DNA from 2 places in the Vogesella oryzagri genome. Region 2 is predicted to be linked to the other one. Evidence: predicted binding sites of a transcription regulator. Region 2 holds the regulator's gene; the other holds the start of a gene.
The links. The regulator FNR, encoded in region 2, switches genes on or off when oxygen is low (the NO sensors DNR and NnrR bind a similar motif). The targets are predictions, from matches to a motif close to TTGATNNNNATCAA.
Positions count from the first base shown of each region.

Region 1: ABNW52_RS13890 (M61 family metallopeptidase) is a predicted target of FNR. The motif match lies at 4,560-4,573, and genes of this name have one in related genera.

Region 1 is NZ_JBEFLD010000007.1:86,132-93,311, reverse strand. Features, by position in the region: gene pepN (aminopeptidase N) at 1-2,603, opposite strand, end outside; gene ABNW52_RS13890 (M61 family metallopeptidase) at 2,702-4,483, opposite strand; gene ccoN (cytochrome-c oxidase, cbb3-type subunit I) at 4,916-6,340, shown strand; gene ccoO (cytochrome-c oxidase, cbb3-type subunit II) at 6,359-6,973, shown strand; gene ABNW52_RS13875 (cbb3-type cytochrome oxidase subunit 3) at 6,977-7,156, shown strand; gene ccoP (cytochrome-c oxidase, cbb3-type subunit III) at 7,160-7,180, shown strand, end outside.
Region 2 is NZ_JBEFLD010000006.1:127,096-134,275, reverse strand. Features, by position in the region: gene ABNW52_RS12635 (cytochrome ubiquinol oxidase subunit I) at 1-742, shown strand, start outside; gene ABNW52_RS12630 (cytochrome d ubiquinol oxidase subunit II) at 739-1,749, shown strand; gene ABNW52_RS12625 (DUF3149 domain-containing protein) at 1,960-2,094, shown strand; gene ABNW52_RS12620 (inositol monophosphatase family protein) at 2,345-3,133, opposite strand; gene ABNW52_RS12615 (RNA methyltransferase) at 3,278-4,054, shown strand; gene ABNW52_RS12610 (DUF1853 family protein) at 4,051-4,962, shown strand; gene ABNW52_RS12605 (flavodoxin family protein) at 4,970-5,425, shown strand; gene fnr (fumarate/nitrate reduction transcriptional regulator Fnr) at 5,483-6,229, opposite strand; gene hemN (oxygen-independent coproporphyrinogen III oxidase) at 6,341-7,180, shown strand, end outside.

The DNA of each region.
Region 1 (7,180 bases), on a different contig from region 2:
TACACATCCTTGGACAGCCCATCCTTGGCCAGGATGCGCTGCAGTTCGCGCGTCATCAGGTCGCGGCGCAGCGGCTCCAGCTTCTGACGACGATTGAACAGCGACACGATGCGGCTGGCCACCTGCGGATTGATGGCATCCAGCGCCAACACCTGGTCCACCAGGAAGCGGTAGCCGGAGCCGTCTTCGGCATGGAAGTGCAGCATGTTGCGGCCGAAGCTGCCCAGCAGCGCCCGCGCCTTGTTCGGGTTGCGCAGGGTGAACGCTGGATGCGCCATCGCCGCCTTGACGTGCTCCAGCGTGCACGGCAGCTGGCTGCTGGCCACCAACGAGAAGAATTTGTCCATCACCAGCGCGTTATCCTGCCAGCGCTCGACAAACGCCAGATAGCAGTTGTCGCGCTCCTCGCTGTCGCGGTCGCGCAGCGCCAGCATGGCGCCCATCTGGTCGCTCATATTGTTGCTCTGCAGGCACTGCCGCTCGGCAGCTTCCAGCGGCCACGGGTCCGGCAGCCGTGCCAGCATGCCCAGAGCCAGGTTCTTCAGCGCGCGGCGGCCGGCTTCGGCCGGCTTGTAATCGCGGGTCTGGTTGACATCAAACGCTTCGCGCAGCTCACCGCGCAGCGCCTGGGCCAGGGTATCCAGCACGAAGTCGCGCACGGTGTGGATGGCGGCCGGGTCGGCCTCGGCCACCATTTCCAGGATTTCGGCCTCGGTCGGCAGGCTCAGCATCAGCGCCTTGAACGCCGGATCCGCCGCGTGGTCTTCCAGCACCGCGCGGAAGGCATCGATAAAGCCTGCGGCCAACTTCAGCGGCGTACCGGCGGCGTGATCGGCCAGCAGCTGGCGCAGCAAACGCTCGGCATAGGCCTGGCCGGCCTCCCAGCGGGCAAAGGCATCGCTGTCGTTGGCCATCAGGAAGGCCAGTTCGCTGTCGTGCCAGGCGAAGGACAGCTTCACCGGTGCGGAATAACCGCGCAACAGCGACGGCACCGGCGCGCTGGCCACGTTGACGAAGGTGAAAGTCTGCGCCGCGGCACGCACGTCCAGCACGCGGGTCGTGCCTTGCGCGGTGTCCTCGCCTTGCAGCTGCAGCGGCAGGTCGTCGCCATCCGGGCCGATCAGACCGACGGCAAACGGAATGTGCAGCGGCTGCTTGTCGCTCTGCCCTGGGGTCGCCGGGCAGCTTTGCTGCACATGCAGGGTGTAGCGTTGCGCCTCGGCATCGTACTCGCCGCTGACTGTCAGCAGCGGTGTGCCGGCCTGGCTGTACCACAGCGCAAACTGTGCCAGATCGACATCGTTGGCATCCGCCATGGCGGCACGGAATTCGTCGCAGGTCACCGCCTGGCCGTCGTGGCGCTTGAAGTACAGCTGCATACCCTTCTGGAAGCCTTCTTCGCCCAGCAGGGTGTGGTACATGCGTACCACTTCGGCGCCCTTTTCATACACCGTCATGGTGTAGAAGTTGTTCATCTCGATATAGCTGTCCGGGCGGATCGGGTGCGCGGTGGGGCCGGCATCCTCCGGGAACTGCAGCTGGCGCAGGTTCTTCACGTCCTGGATGCGCTTCACCGCGCGGCTGTCCAGGTCGGAGCTGAACTCCTGGTCGCGGAACACGGTCAGGCCTTCCTTCAGCGACAGCTGGAACCAGTCGCGGCAGGTAACGCGGTTGCCAGTCCAGTTGTGGAAGTATTCATGACCGATGATGGCTTCCACGCGCTGGAAATCAGCATCGGTGGAGGTGTCCTGCCGCGCCAGCACCGCCGAGGTATTGAAGATATTGAGGCCCTTGTTTTCCATCGCCCCCATGTTGAAGTCGCCCACCGCCACGATCATGTAGATGTCGAGGTCGTATTCCAGGCCAAAGCGCTCCTCGTCCCACTGCATCGAGCGCTTTACCGCCCCCATGGCGAACGCCACCTTGTCCTGATCGGCCGGTACGGTCCAGATTTCCAGCAGCACGTTGCGACCGCTGCGGGTGGTGTAGTTGTCGCGCAACGCGGACAGCTTGCCGGCTACCAGCGCAAACAGGTAGGACGGCTTCTTGTATGGATCGACCCACTTTACCCAGTGGCGCTTCTTGTCCAGCATGCCCTCGCCCACCTTGTTGCCGTTGGACAGCAGCACCGGGTACTTCGCCTTGTCGGCGATGATGGTGGTGCTGAACTTAGCCATCACATCCGGGCGATCCGGGTAGAAGGTAATCTTGCGGAAGCCTTCCGGCTCGCACTGGGTGTAGAGGTTGCTGCCGCCGGAAGCGTACAGCCCCATCAGGCTGGTATTGGCCACCGGGTCGATCTCGGTTTCCACGTCCAGGATGAAGCTGTCCGGCACGTTGACGATGCTCAGCATGTCGGCGCTTAGCGTGTAGGCATCGGCGGCCAACTTGTCGCCGTCCAGCGTCACGCTGGCCAGCTTGGCGCTGCCATCCAGCTGCAGCACGTTGGCCGCAGTCGATGCCGGGTTGCGGCGCATCACCATGCGCGAATGCACACGAGTGAGGGTGTCTTCGATGATGTCGAATGTCAGGTCGACCTTGTCCACCAGGTAGGCCGGCGGCTGGTAGTCGCTGCGGTATTTGATCTGCGGTTGTTGGCTCATCTACTTCAATCCTGCAAAGGGTAGGACGGGTCGCCGTGCGCCCGCCTTTATCGTTGTGACGCTGACGCGTCCCCGGTCATGTTCTGTTAACGCTGCGCTCAGCCTTTGATCCAGCGACCGCCTTGCTCTGCCAAACGTAAGCGGCAGGTATCGGCCGGCGTGTCCTGCAGCGTGACACGGAAGCTCAGCAGCTCATCGCGGCGGAAGGCATGCAGCTTGATGCTGTCGCCACTGCAGCAACGACGGATCGCCTTGTCCAGGTCCGTCACCTTCAGGCCATCCACGGCGATGACCACATCGCCGCCAGCCAGGCCGGCAGCCTGTGCCGCACCGCCATCCAGCACGGCAGTCAGCTTGACGCCCTGCGCATCGCTGGCAGTTTTCACCCCCAGAGTTGGCCGCATGGAAGCAGGCGCGATTTCGTCCACCACGCTGCCGCTATCCGCCGAGCTATCGGCGGGCAGCAGTTGCATCTCGACTCCCTGCGTGGCCAGCAGTTCCGCCAGCGGCAGCTCGCGAGTGGAGCGGATCGCCATGTCGAAGAATTTGCCCAGCTTGAGGCCGGTCGTGTCTTCCGCCACGCGCTCCCATTCATCCTCGGCCAGGCCCTGGCCATCCGCCAGCCATTTCTGCCACAGCGCCAGCATCACGCTATCCAGACTCTTGGCGCCGGCGGTGTGCTGGCGGATGTGCAAATCCAGCGCCAGCGCCGCCAGCGCGCCCTTGGTGTAGTAGCTGACGATGCTGTTGGGGCTGTTCTCGTCCTGGCGGTAGTATTTGGTCCAGGCATCGAAGCTGGAATCGGCCAGCGTCTGCTTGTTACGGCCGTTGCCGCGCGCCACCCCGGTAATGGTCTTGGCCAGCAGGCCCAGATAGCGCCGCTCGTCGATCAGGCCGCTGCGCACCAGCGCCAGATCGTCATAGTAGGAGGTGATGCCCTCGAACGCCCACAGCAGGGTGGTGTGGCCTTCGCGGTTCAGGTCATACGGGGTGAACGCCGCCGGCTTCATGCGCTTGACGTTCCAGGTATGGAAGTATTCGTGGCTGATCAGTCCCAGCAGCTTGAGGTAGCCGTCGCCGATGCCGTCCTCGCCCGCCTGCGGCAAGTCGTCGCGGCTGGCCACCAGCGCGGTGGAGGCGCGATGCTCCAGCCCGCCGTAGATATCGCCGCCGACGAACAGCATGAACACGTAGCGCTCGAACGGCGCTGGCTCACCAAAGAAGCGGACCTGCCACTCGCAGATACGCTTGGTGTCTGCGGCCAACCTTTTCAGGTCCGCCTTGTACTTGCCGGAAACGATGAATTCATGCGGCACGCCGCAGGCCTTGAAACTAACGCGCTCGAACTCGCCCAGTTCTACCGGATGGTCGATCAGTTCGTCGTAGTTGGCCGCACGATAATGGCCAAAACCAGATTTTTTGATGTCGTGTGCCGGCAGGCTGGTAGCCACCTTCCACTTGGCCTGCGCCTTGTCTTGTGGCGGCAGGATTTCCACTTCGCACGGCTCGTGCTCGCAGCCGTCGGCCTGCAAGAACACGCTGGTGCCGTTATAGAAGCCGCGCTCGCCATCCAGATAAGCGCCGCGCACCGACAGATCGAAGGCATACACGGTGTAATGCACCGTCAGCGCGCCCTGGACCGGCGCCGCCTGCCAGCTGTGCTTGTCGAGCTTGCTCAGCGCCACCGCTTTCTTTCCGCTTTCGGCGCGGATAGACACGATATGGCGCGCGAACTCGCGAATCATGTAGCTGCCGGGAATCCACGCCGGCAAGCGCAGCACCTGCCCGGCCACCGCCGGCTGGGCCACGGTCATCGACACTTCGAACAGGTGAGCCTCGGGCGAGACAGGACGGATGCGATAGCTGACAGCGGTAGACATGGAGGCAGTCCGGAGGAAAACAGAAGAAGCGCGAATTCTAGCACCAGCCACCCTGAACTGCGCCTGACCTTACGGCTTGATATGCGTCAATAGCGAACAAGGCGATGACAATATAATCGCCTGCATGTCAATGGCGGGAGTGGGTCTGCAAACGGTGCCATTCGCGCAATTTGCGACCACCCGGTTCTCTATCGACTAGTGGCTCATGCCCGAATTGATTTAGAATCGCCCGTTGAACAACTGGGGATCGAGCGCGTTTCCGGGCGGCGTTTGCCAAGGTTATTGCAGTGCAGTCGCACTGCTACTGGCAGCCGCATCTCACGCCTCGGTTCCCGCGACTTGCCGGGCCTCCTGTACAACATGGGGGTACGCACCCGGACTTCAAGTCACCGGTTTCACACGTTCTAGTTCGCAACCTTGGAGAAAACCCTAATGGATACGCAATCCACTTATAACTATAAGGTGGTGCGCCAGTTTTCGATAATGACCGTAGTCTGGGGCATTGTCGGCATGCTGGTTGGCGTGATTATTGCGGCCCAGTTGGTGTGGCCGGAGCTCAATTTTGGGCCCTGGTTCCACTACGGTCGTCTGCGTCCGCTGCACACCAATGCCGTGATTTTCGCGTTTGGCGGCTCCGCACTGTTTGCCACGTCGTACTACGTGGTTCAGCGCACCTGCCATGTTCGCCTGCTGTCTGACAAGCTGGCCGCATTCACCTTCTGGGGCTGGCAACTGGTCATCGTACTGGCCGCCATCACCCTGCCGCTGGGCCTGACCTCCGGTAAGGAATACGCCGAACTGGAATGGCCGATCGACATCCTGATCACCATCGTCTGGGTTGCCTACGCCATTGTGTTCTTCGGCACCATCGCCATCCGCAAGGTCAAGCACATCTACGTGGCCAACTGGTTCTACGGTGCCTTCATTCTGGCCGTGGCCCTGCTGCACATCGTCAACAGCCTGGAAGTACCGGTTTCCATGTGGAAATCCTACTCGGTATATGCCGGCGCCGTGGATGCCATGGTGCAATGGTGGTACGGCCACAACGCGGTGGGCTTCTTCCTGACCGCCGCCTTCCTGGGCATGATGTACTACTTCGTACCGAAGCAGGCTGGCCGTCCGGTGTACTCCTACCGCCTGTCCGTGGTGCACTTCTGGGCGCTGATCTTCACCTACATGTGGGCTGGTCCGCACCACCTGCACTACACCGCCCTGCCGGACTGGACCCAGTCGCTGGGTATGGCCTTCTCGCTGGTACTGTTGGCTCCGAGCTGGGGTGGCATGATCAACGGCATCATGACCCTGTCCGGCGCATGGCATAAGCTGCGCACCGACCCGGTGCTGAAGTTCCTGGTGGTATCGCTGTCCTTCTACGGCATGTCCACCTTCGAAGGCCCGATGATGTCGATCAAGACCGTGAACGCCCTGTCGCACTACACCGACTGGACCGTTGGCCACGTGCACTCCGGCGCACTGGGCTGGGTTGCCTTCATTTCCATCGGTTCCATGTACTACCTGCTGCCGCGCCTGTTCGGCCGTGACGGCATGCACAGCGTGAAGCTGATCGAGGCGCACTTCTGGCTGGCTACCGTGGGCGTGGTGCTGTACATCGCCTCGCTGTGGATTGCCGGTGTGATGCAGGGCCTGATGTGGCGTGCGCTGAACGCAGACGGCACCCTGACTTACGCCTTCGTTGAAGCCGTGAAAGCCTCCTACCCGTACCTGTTCGTACGCTTCCTGGGTGGTGTGCTGTTCCTGTCCGGCATGCTGCTCATGGCTTACAACACCTTCCGCACCGTCGCTGCCGGCCGTGCCGTTGATGCCAAGATCCCGGCTGTTGCCGCTCACGCGCACTAAGGGGCCAAGGGAAACATCATGGAAAAAATCCAGAAACTGATTGAAGAAAACGTAGCGTACCTGATCGTGCTGACCCTGCTGGTAATCAGCGTGGCAGCCCTGGTCGAGATCGTACCGCTGATGTTCCAGAAGTCGACCACCGAGCCGGTAGCCGGCGTGAAGCCGTACAACGCGCTGCAACTGACCGGTCGCGACATCTACATCCGCGAAGGCTGCTACACCTGTCACTCGCAGATGATCCGTCCGTTCCGCGCCGAAACCGAACGTTATGGCCACTACTCCGTTGCTGGTGAGTCGGTCTACGACCACCCGTTCCAGTGGGGCTCCAAGCGTACCGGTCCGGACTTGGCGCGTGTCGGCAGTCGCTATTCCGACGAATGGCACCGTGTGCACCTGACCAACCCGCGCGACGTGGTGCCGGAGTCCAACATGCCGGCGTTCCCGTGGCTGGCGCGTAACCTGGCCGATGCGGAAGGCGTTGCCGCCAAGATGACCGCGCTGCGCAAGGTAGGCGTGCCGTACAGCGACAAGGAAATTGCCGAAGGCCAGGCCATGGTCGAAGGCAAGTCCGAGCTGGATGCGCTGGTTGCCTACCTGCAGGGCCTGGGTCTGGCACTGAAGAACGCACGCTAAGCCATGGACTGGACCAACCTGGCACGTATCTTGTTCACGGTGTTCTGCTTTACCGTGTTCATCGTGATCGCGATAGGTGCCTTCGGCAAAAAATCCAAGAAGCGTTATGACGAGGCGGCCAAGCTGGTGCTGGATGAAGATGACCAGCTGCCGAACAAGTCAGACGCTTCCAACGGAGCCTGAGTAATGAGTGATTTCGTAAGTGAC
Region 2 (7,180 bases):
GGCCGGGGTGTCGGCCTACCGCTGGCTGCGCGGCGACCGCGCAGGCGGCGTGCGCCACGCGCTGAAAACCGGCGTCACCTTGGCCGCCGTGCTGATTCCGCTGCAGATCCTGGTCGGCGACGCGCACGGGCTGAATACCTTCCACCACCAGCCGGCCAAGCTGGCGGCGATCGAGGGCGTGTGGCACACCGAGCGCGGCGCGCCGCTGCTGCTGTTCGCGCTGCCGGACGAGGCGACGCAGTCCAACCGCTACGCGCTGGGCATTCCCAAGCTGGCCAGCCTGATCATCACCCACCAGCCGGAGGGCGAGATTCGCGGCCTCAACGAGTTTGCCGGCGCGCATCCGCCGGTGGCCAAGGTGTTCTGGAGCTTCCGCGTGATGGTGGCGGTCGGCGTGGCGATGCTGCTGGCCAGCTGGCTGGCGGCGTGGCAGCTGCGCCGCCGTGGCGAACCGGCACCGTGGCTGACGCGCGTGCTGGTGGCGATGACCTTTTCCGGCTGGCTGGCGACGCTGGCCGGCTGGTACGTGACCGAGATCGGCCGCCAGCCGTGGCTGGTGACCGGCATCCTGCGCACCGCCGATGCGGCATCCACGGTGGGCGGCGGCATGATCCTGTCCACCTTGCTGATGTACCTGGCGCTGTACGCGGTGCTGTTGGCGAGCTACGTGTCGGTGGTGTTTTACCTCGCGAAGAAGGCCGGCCAGCCGGCTGCGGCCAACCTTGAAGGAGTCTCGGCATGAATGCGGAACTGTGGTTGCCGGTGATCTTCGCCGGCCTGATGGCCATCTCCTTGCTGGCCTACGTGATCCTCGATGGCTATGACCTGGGCGTCGGCGTGCTGCTGCCGCTGGGCAGCGACAGCCAGCGCGACACCATGATCGCCAGCATCGGCCCGTTCTGGGACGCCAACGAAACCTGGCTGGTGCTGGGCGTCGGCCTGCTGCTGGTAGCGTTTCCGATGGCGCACGGCATCATCCTCGGCGAGCTGTACCTGCCGGTGGCGCTGATGCTGCTGGGGCTGATCCTGCGCGGCGTGGCCTTCGACTTCCGCGTCAAGGCGCAGGCGCACCACCAGCCGGCGTGGAACGCCGCCTTTGCTGCCGGCTCGCTGCTGGCGGCCATCAGCCAGGGCGTGATGCTGGGGCGTTACCTGACCGGCTTCGCCCCCGGCGCCGCGGCCTGGGGCTTTGCGCTGCTGGCCGGCGCCGGGCTGACCGCCGGCTACGTGCTGCTGGGCGCCGGCTGGCTGATCATGAAAACCGAGGGCGAGCTGCAGCAGCGTGCCACGCGCTGGGCGCAGCGCGCGCTGCTGGGTACCGGCCTCGCGGTGGCCGCGGTGTCGATCGCCACCCCGCTGGCAAGCAGCCGCATCGCCGCCAAGTGGTTCACGCTGCCGGACTTCCTGCTGCTGTTGCCGCTGCCGCTGATCAGCCTGGCGCTGTTCGTGCTGCTGGCCGTCAGTCTGCCAAGGTTGGCCGCAAGGCAGGCGGCTGGGCGCGACAGCTTCTGCTGGCTGCCGTTTGCCGCCACGGTGGGCATCGTGCTGCTGTCGTTCTGGGGGCTGGCCTACAGCGTGTTCCCGGAGATCGTCATCGGCCGGCTGAGTATCTGGCAGGCCGCCAGCGACGCCGAGGCGCTGTGGGTGATCTTGATCGGCGCCGCGGTGGTGCTGCCGGCCATCATCGGCTACACCGTGTTTGCCTACCGCGTGTTCTGGGGCAAGGCGCGCGATCTAAGCTATTCCTGAAGTAAAAACATTGCGCCAACACAAAAGGGCAGGAGAAATCCTGCCCTTTTTCTTGCTCGGCACCGCACGCCCGTGCGCTGTATGTTGCATTGCGAGATACAAACCGTTACCAGCGTTAGTGCTGCTTGACTTGTGTCAAAGCCCCTAGTCTACGCAGGGGTAAGATCGCTGCATTCAGATTGAATGCCGGGTTGCCGGAAGGAGAGCATCGTGGAACTGTGGAAACAGCTGCTATCGGATGATGTAGGTCGACTGAGCATCATCGTTATTTCCGTAACGACCGTCATCGTGGGGGTGTGCATCAGCTACTTCATCAAGAAAGCCAATTCCCGCGACGATCAGTAAGGCCCCGGCAGCCGATGCCGGCAAGAATCCTCTTGATGTGTGTGTGTTTGGGGGTACGGTGGTGGGCCGTATCCCCCTTTTTTTGTCTTCGCCGCAGCGCCTGTCGCCACCGGCCAGCCGGGATGGACGTACTCCGGCGCAGCGTTAGCGGCTAGCGATGCCGCCGCGCAAGGTTGGCCGCAGCGCGGCCGGCAAGCAAAAAGCCCCCGGCACGGCGAGTGCGCGGGGGCTTTGACTTGTCTGGTCCGGCTTACTTTACGTGTTGCGCGATGATCGGCAGCAGCTGGCCCAGCACCTTCGGCGGTGCGGCCACGATGTCGCCGCTTTCAAACCAGGTCTGCTCGCCGTGGAAGTCGGTGACCATGCCACCGGCTTCCTGCACGATCAGACTGCCGGCGGCGATATCCCACGGCTTGAGGTTGAATTCGAAGAAACCATCCACGCGACCGCAGGCCACGTTGCACAGATCCAGCGCGGCGGAGCCTTCGCGGCGGGCGCCGGCGGTTTTCTTCAGCACATCCTTCAGGATGTCCAGGTGGGTATCCAGCATGCTCTGGTCCACTACCGGGAAGCCGGTGGAGATCAGGCATTCGTTCATGTTGATGCGCTTGGAAACGCGGATGCGGCGATCGTTCAGGAACGAGCCCACACCACGGCTGGCGGTGAACAGATCGTTGCGGTTGGGGTCGTAGATGACGCCCTGCTGGATCTGGCCCTTGTGCGCCAGCGCGATGGACACGCAATACTGCGGATGGCCGTGAATGAAGTTGGTGGTGCCGTCCAGCGGATCGATGATCCACTCGTATTCGGCGTTGCCGAGGCCGGAGGCACCGGACTCTTCTGCTAGAATCCCGTGCTTCGGATACGCTTCCAGAATGACATCAATGATCGCCTGTTCGGCGGCACGGTCGACTTCGGACACGAAATCGTTGTGCTTTTTGTTTTCGACGCGAATGGTGTCCAGGTTCAGCGATGCGCGCTGGATCACATTGGCGGCGCGGCGAGCGGCTTTTACCGCGACATTGAGCATAGGATGCATTGACGGCCTCACAATAGAAATGGGCAATCGTCGTCCCGCTGTCGGGCGACGCCTGCCGTAAACTTGTCTGGGTTAAGGAGCGACAAAACCCCGTCGCAGCGACGGGCGTTTCGGAAAACCCGCGATTCTACGCAAAATCACCTGATGAATAAACCCCAAGTACCTGATTTTTTGAAGAACATTCGCGTCGTGCTGGCGCGCCCCAACCATCCGGGCAACATCGGTTCGGCGGCGCGGGCGATGAAGACCATGGGCCTGACGCGGCTGTATCTGGTGGAACCGAAGGTGTTTCCATCCGAGGAGGCGGACACGCTGGCGTCCGGTGCGGTGGACGTGCTGCAGACCGCCACCGTGGTACCGACGCTGGCCGCGGCGCTGGCCGACGTTACCGTGGCCTGCGCGCTGACCAGCCGCCGCCGCGAACTGACCACGCCGCTGTCCATCCCGCGCGAAACCACGCCGGAGCTGATCGCGCGGGCGCGTGAGGGCGAGCAGGTGGCGCTGGTGTTCGGCAACGAGACCTTCGGCCTGTCCATCGAGGAAGTGGAGCAGTGCAACCGGCTGGTGACCATCCCCGGCAACCCGGAGTATTTCTCGCTCAACCTGGCGATGGCGGTGCAGGTGATGACTTACGAGCTGTTCAGCCACACCGGTGTCAGCGTCGACTACCTGAAGCCGGACGGCAACAGCGCCACCCAGGGCGAGGTGGACGGCATGGTGGACCATCTGGATGCCACGCTGGAAGACATCGGCTACTACCGCCGCCGCAACAGCGAACGCATGATTCGCCGCCTGCGCACCATGTTCCACCGTGCTGGCCTGCTGCGCGAGGAGATCGACATCCTGCGCGGCTTCTACAAGCAGGCGCAGCGCCTGGCCGGCAAGGGCCAGGACGGCGACAAGGACGGTCACGAGTCATGAGCTACCGTCACCGGCTGGCCGAAGGCCTCAGCGCACTACGCTGCCAGCCGGTGCGCGATCTGGCCTTTCTGCTGAGTTGCCCGGCGCCGTGGCACAGCGGTGCCGAAATCGACTGTGCCCGGCTGTTGGGGCCGCAAGGTTGGCCGCAACTGATGGCGCTGGATGCCGCGCCGCAGCCTTTGCTCGACTGGCTGGCTGCGCGTCCCACGCGGCGGCTGGGGGTGTATGCCGAGTCGCTGCTCGAATTCTGGTTCCAGCTGGCGCCGCATATCGATTGCGTGGCGGCCAACCTGCCGCTGGCCGAGCACGGCCGCAGCATCGGCGAATTCGACTACCTGCTGCGCATCGACGGCCAGCCGCTGCATCTGGAGGCGGCCAGCAAGTTCTATCTGCAGCTGGATGCCGCCGGCGGCGAGCTGGTCGGTCCCAGTCTGCGCGATGCCTGGCCGCTGAAGTACCGCAAGCTGGCCAGCCAGCTGGCGCTGTCCTGCCATCCGGCGGCTAAGCTGCCGCCGGGCTTTGCCGGCTGCCCGGCCTACAGCCGCCTTTCCGGCTGGCTGTTCTACCCGGGGGCGCCGCGCCCGGCTTTTCCCTTCAATGCGGATGCCTGCTGCGGCTGGTGGCGGCGATTGTCCGAACCCTGGCCGCAACACGCCGCCGACAGCCGCTGGTTGCTGCTGCCACGGCTGAGCTGGCTGGCGCCGGCACGCGCCGAGGCTGCTGCGGTGCTGACCCTGGTACAGCTGCAGGCCGAGCTGGCGGCGGTCGACGGCGCACGGCTGGTGGCGGAGCTGACGCCGGGGGCGGACGGCGACTGGCACGAGATCGCCCGCGGCTTCGTGGTGCGCGACGACTGGCCGCTGCCCGGCATGCTGGCCGAGCTGCAGCGCAAGTTGGCCGCATCGTAGGCGCACCATGAAAACCCTGCTGTTGGTCTACGCCAGCCAGAGCGGCCACACCCTGGCGCTGGTGACGGCGGCCGCGGCGGCGGCCGGCGGCGAGGACAATGTGGCGGTGCGGCTGCTACCGGCGCTGGACGCCGGCATCGACGACCTGCTGGCCTGCCACGCGCTGGTGCTGGCGACGCCGGAAAACTTCGGCTACATGGCCGGCACGCTGAAGGATTTTCTCGATCGGACCTTTTACCCGGCACAGGGCAAGGTGGCGGGCTTGCCGTACGCGGTGATCATCAGCGCCGGCAACGACGGCCAGGGCGCGCTCAGCGCCATCCGCCGCATCGCCAGCGGCTACCCGCTGCACGAAGCGCTGCCACCCGTGCTGGTGAAGGGCGAGGTGACGGAGGCGGCGCTGGCGGCCGCGGCAGAACTGGGCGCCACCCTGGCGGCGGCGCTGTCGATCGGCGCCATCTAGTATCGGGCCGACAAGCAAAACGCCCCGCAGTGCGGGGCGTTGTGGTGGCGCTGCGGTTCAGCGCAGGCTGTTGGCTTGTGAGCAGCCGGCTACCAGCGCCTTCAGTGCTTCCGGCTGCAGCATCTGGATGTGCTTGTGGTCCACTTTCAGCCAGCTTTGCTGTTGGAACTTGGACAGCGTGCGGCTGACGGTTTCCAGCTTCAGCCCCAGGAAGCTGCCGATTTCCTCGCGGCTCATGCGCAGGATGAAATCGTTGGCGGCAAAGCCGCGCGCGGCCAGGCGCTGCGACAGGTTGAGCAGGAAGGCGGCCAACCGTTCCTCGGCCTTCATATTGCCCAGCAGCAGCATCACCGACTGGTCGCGCACAATTTCCCGGCTCATCAGGCGGAAGAAGTGGTGCTGCAGACTGGGGATGTCGCGGCCCAGGGTTTCCATGCGGTTGAACGGTAGCTCGCACACCTCGCTGTCTTCCAGCGCGATGGCATCGCAGCCGTGCTGGCTGGCGGAGATGCCGTCCAGCCCCATCAGCTCGCCGGACATGTGGAAGCCGGTGACCTGCTCGCGGCCGTCCTGGCTGGAGACGCAAGTCTTGAAGAAGCCGGTACGCACCGCGTACAGCGAGCGGAAGCCTTCGCCGGAGCGGAACAGGTATTCGCCACGCTTCAGGCGGCGGCTCTGGCGGATAACGGCATCCAGCTGGGCCATTTCTTCCCGGTTCAGGCCGACTGGTAAGCAGAGTTCGCGCAAACTACAGTTGGAGCACGACACTTTCAGCGTGTGCAGGGAGGGGGTTTGCTCGGTCATGGGTTCCGGTTTTCGCAAGGCTAGAGGCTTGCTTGACACGCGTCAAAGCGTGGCAAGTGTCAATTAGCGCAAATTTACCAGCCCACCACCAGTTTTCCAAGCCAGAAAATTATGACACCCACCGCCCCCTTTATGCCCACCCAATGTGTTTTCGATCGAGAGCTTATCGAAAAACTTGAAGGTTCCGGCCCGCGCTACACTTCCTACCCCACTGCCGACCGTTTTCACGGCGGTTTTGGGGTGAAAGATTACGAACACTGGCTGCAGCAGCATGCCATCGGTGCCAGCCATCGGCCGATTTCGCTGTATGTGCACGTGCCGTTCTGCAACACCATCTGCTACTACTGCGGCTGTAACAAGATCATCACCAAGGACAAGAGCCGCGCCGATCAATACCTGGACTACCTGGAAAAGGAAATCGCGCTGGTGGCCGGCCGTCTCGGCTACCGCGAGAAGGTGATCCAGCTGCATTTTGGCGGCGGCACGCCGACCTTCCTCTCCGACGAGCAGCTCAGCCGGGTGATGGCGGCCATCAACCAGCATTTCGAGCTGCTGCCGGATGGCGAGTTCTCCATCGAGATCGACCCGCGCAAGGTTGGCCGCGACACCGTGCTGCACCTGGGCCGACTGGGTTTCAACCGCATGAGCGTGGGCATCCAGGACTTCGACCCGGCGGTGCAGCAGGCGGTAAACCGCATCCAGAGCGAGGAAGAAACCCTCACCGTGATCAATGCTGCGCGCGAAGCCGGCTTCAAGTCGGTGAGCGTGGACCTGATCTATGGCCTGCCGTTGCAGAATGCCGACTCGGTGCGCCGCACCGTGGACAAGGTGCTGGCGATGAACCCGGACCGCATCGCGCTGTACAACTACGCGCACCTGCCGACCGTGTTCATGCCGCAGCGCCGCATCAACGAGGCCGACCTGCCCACGGCCGCGCACAAGCTGGACATC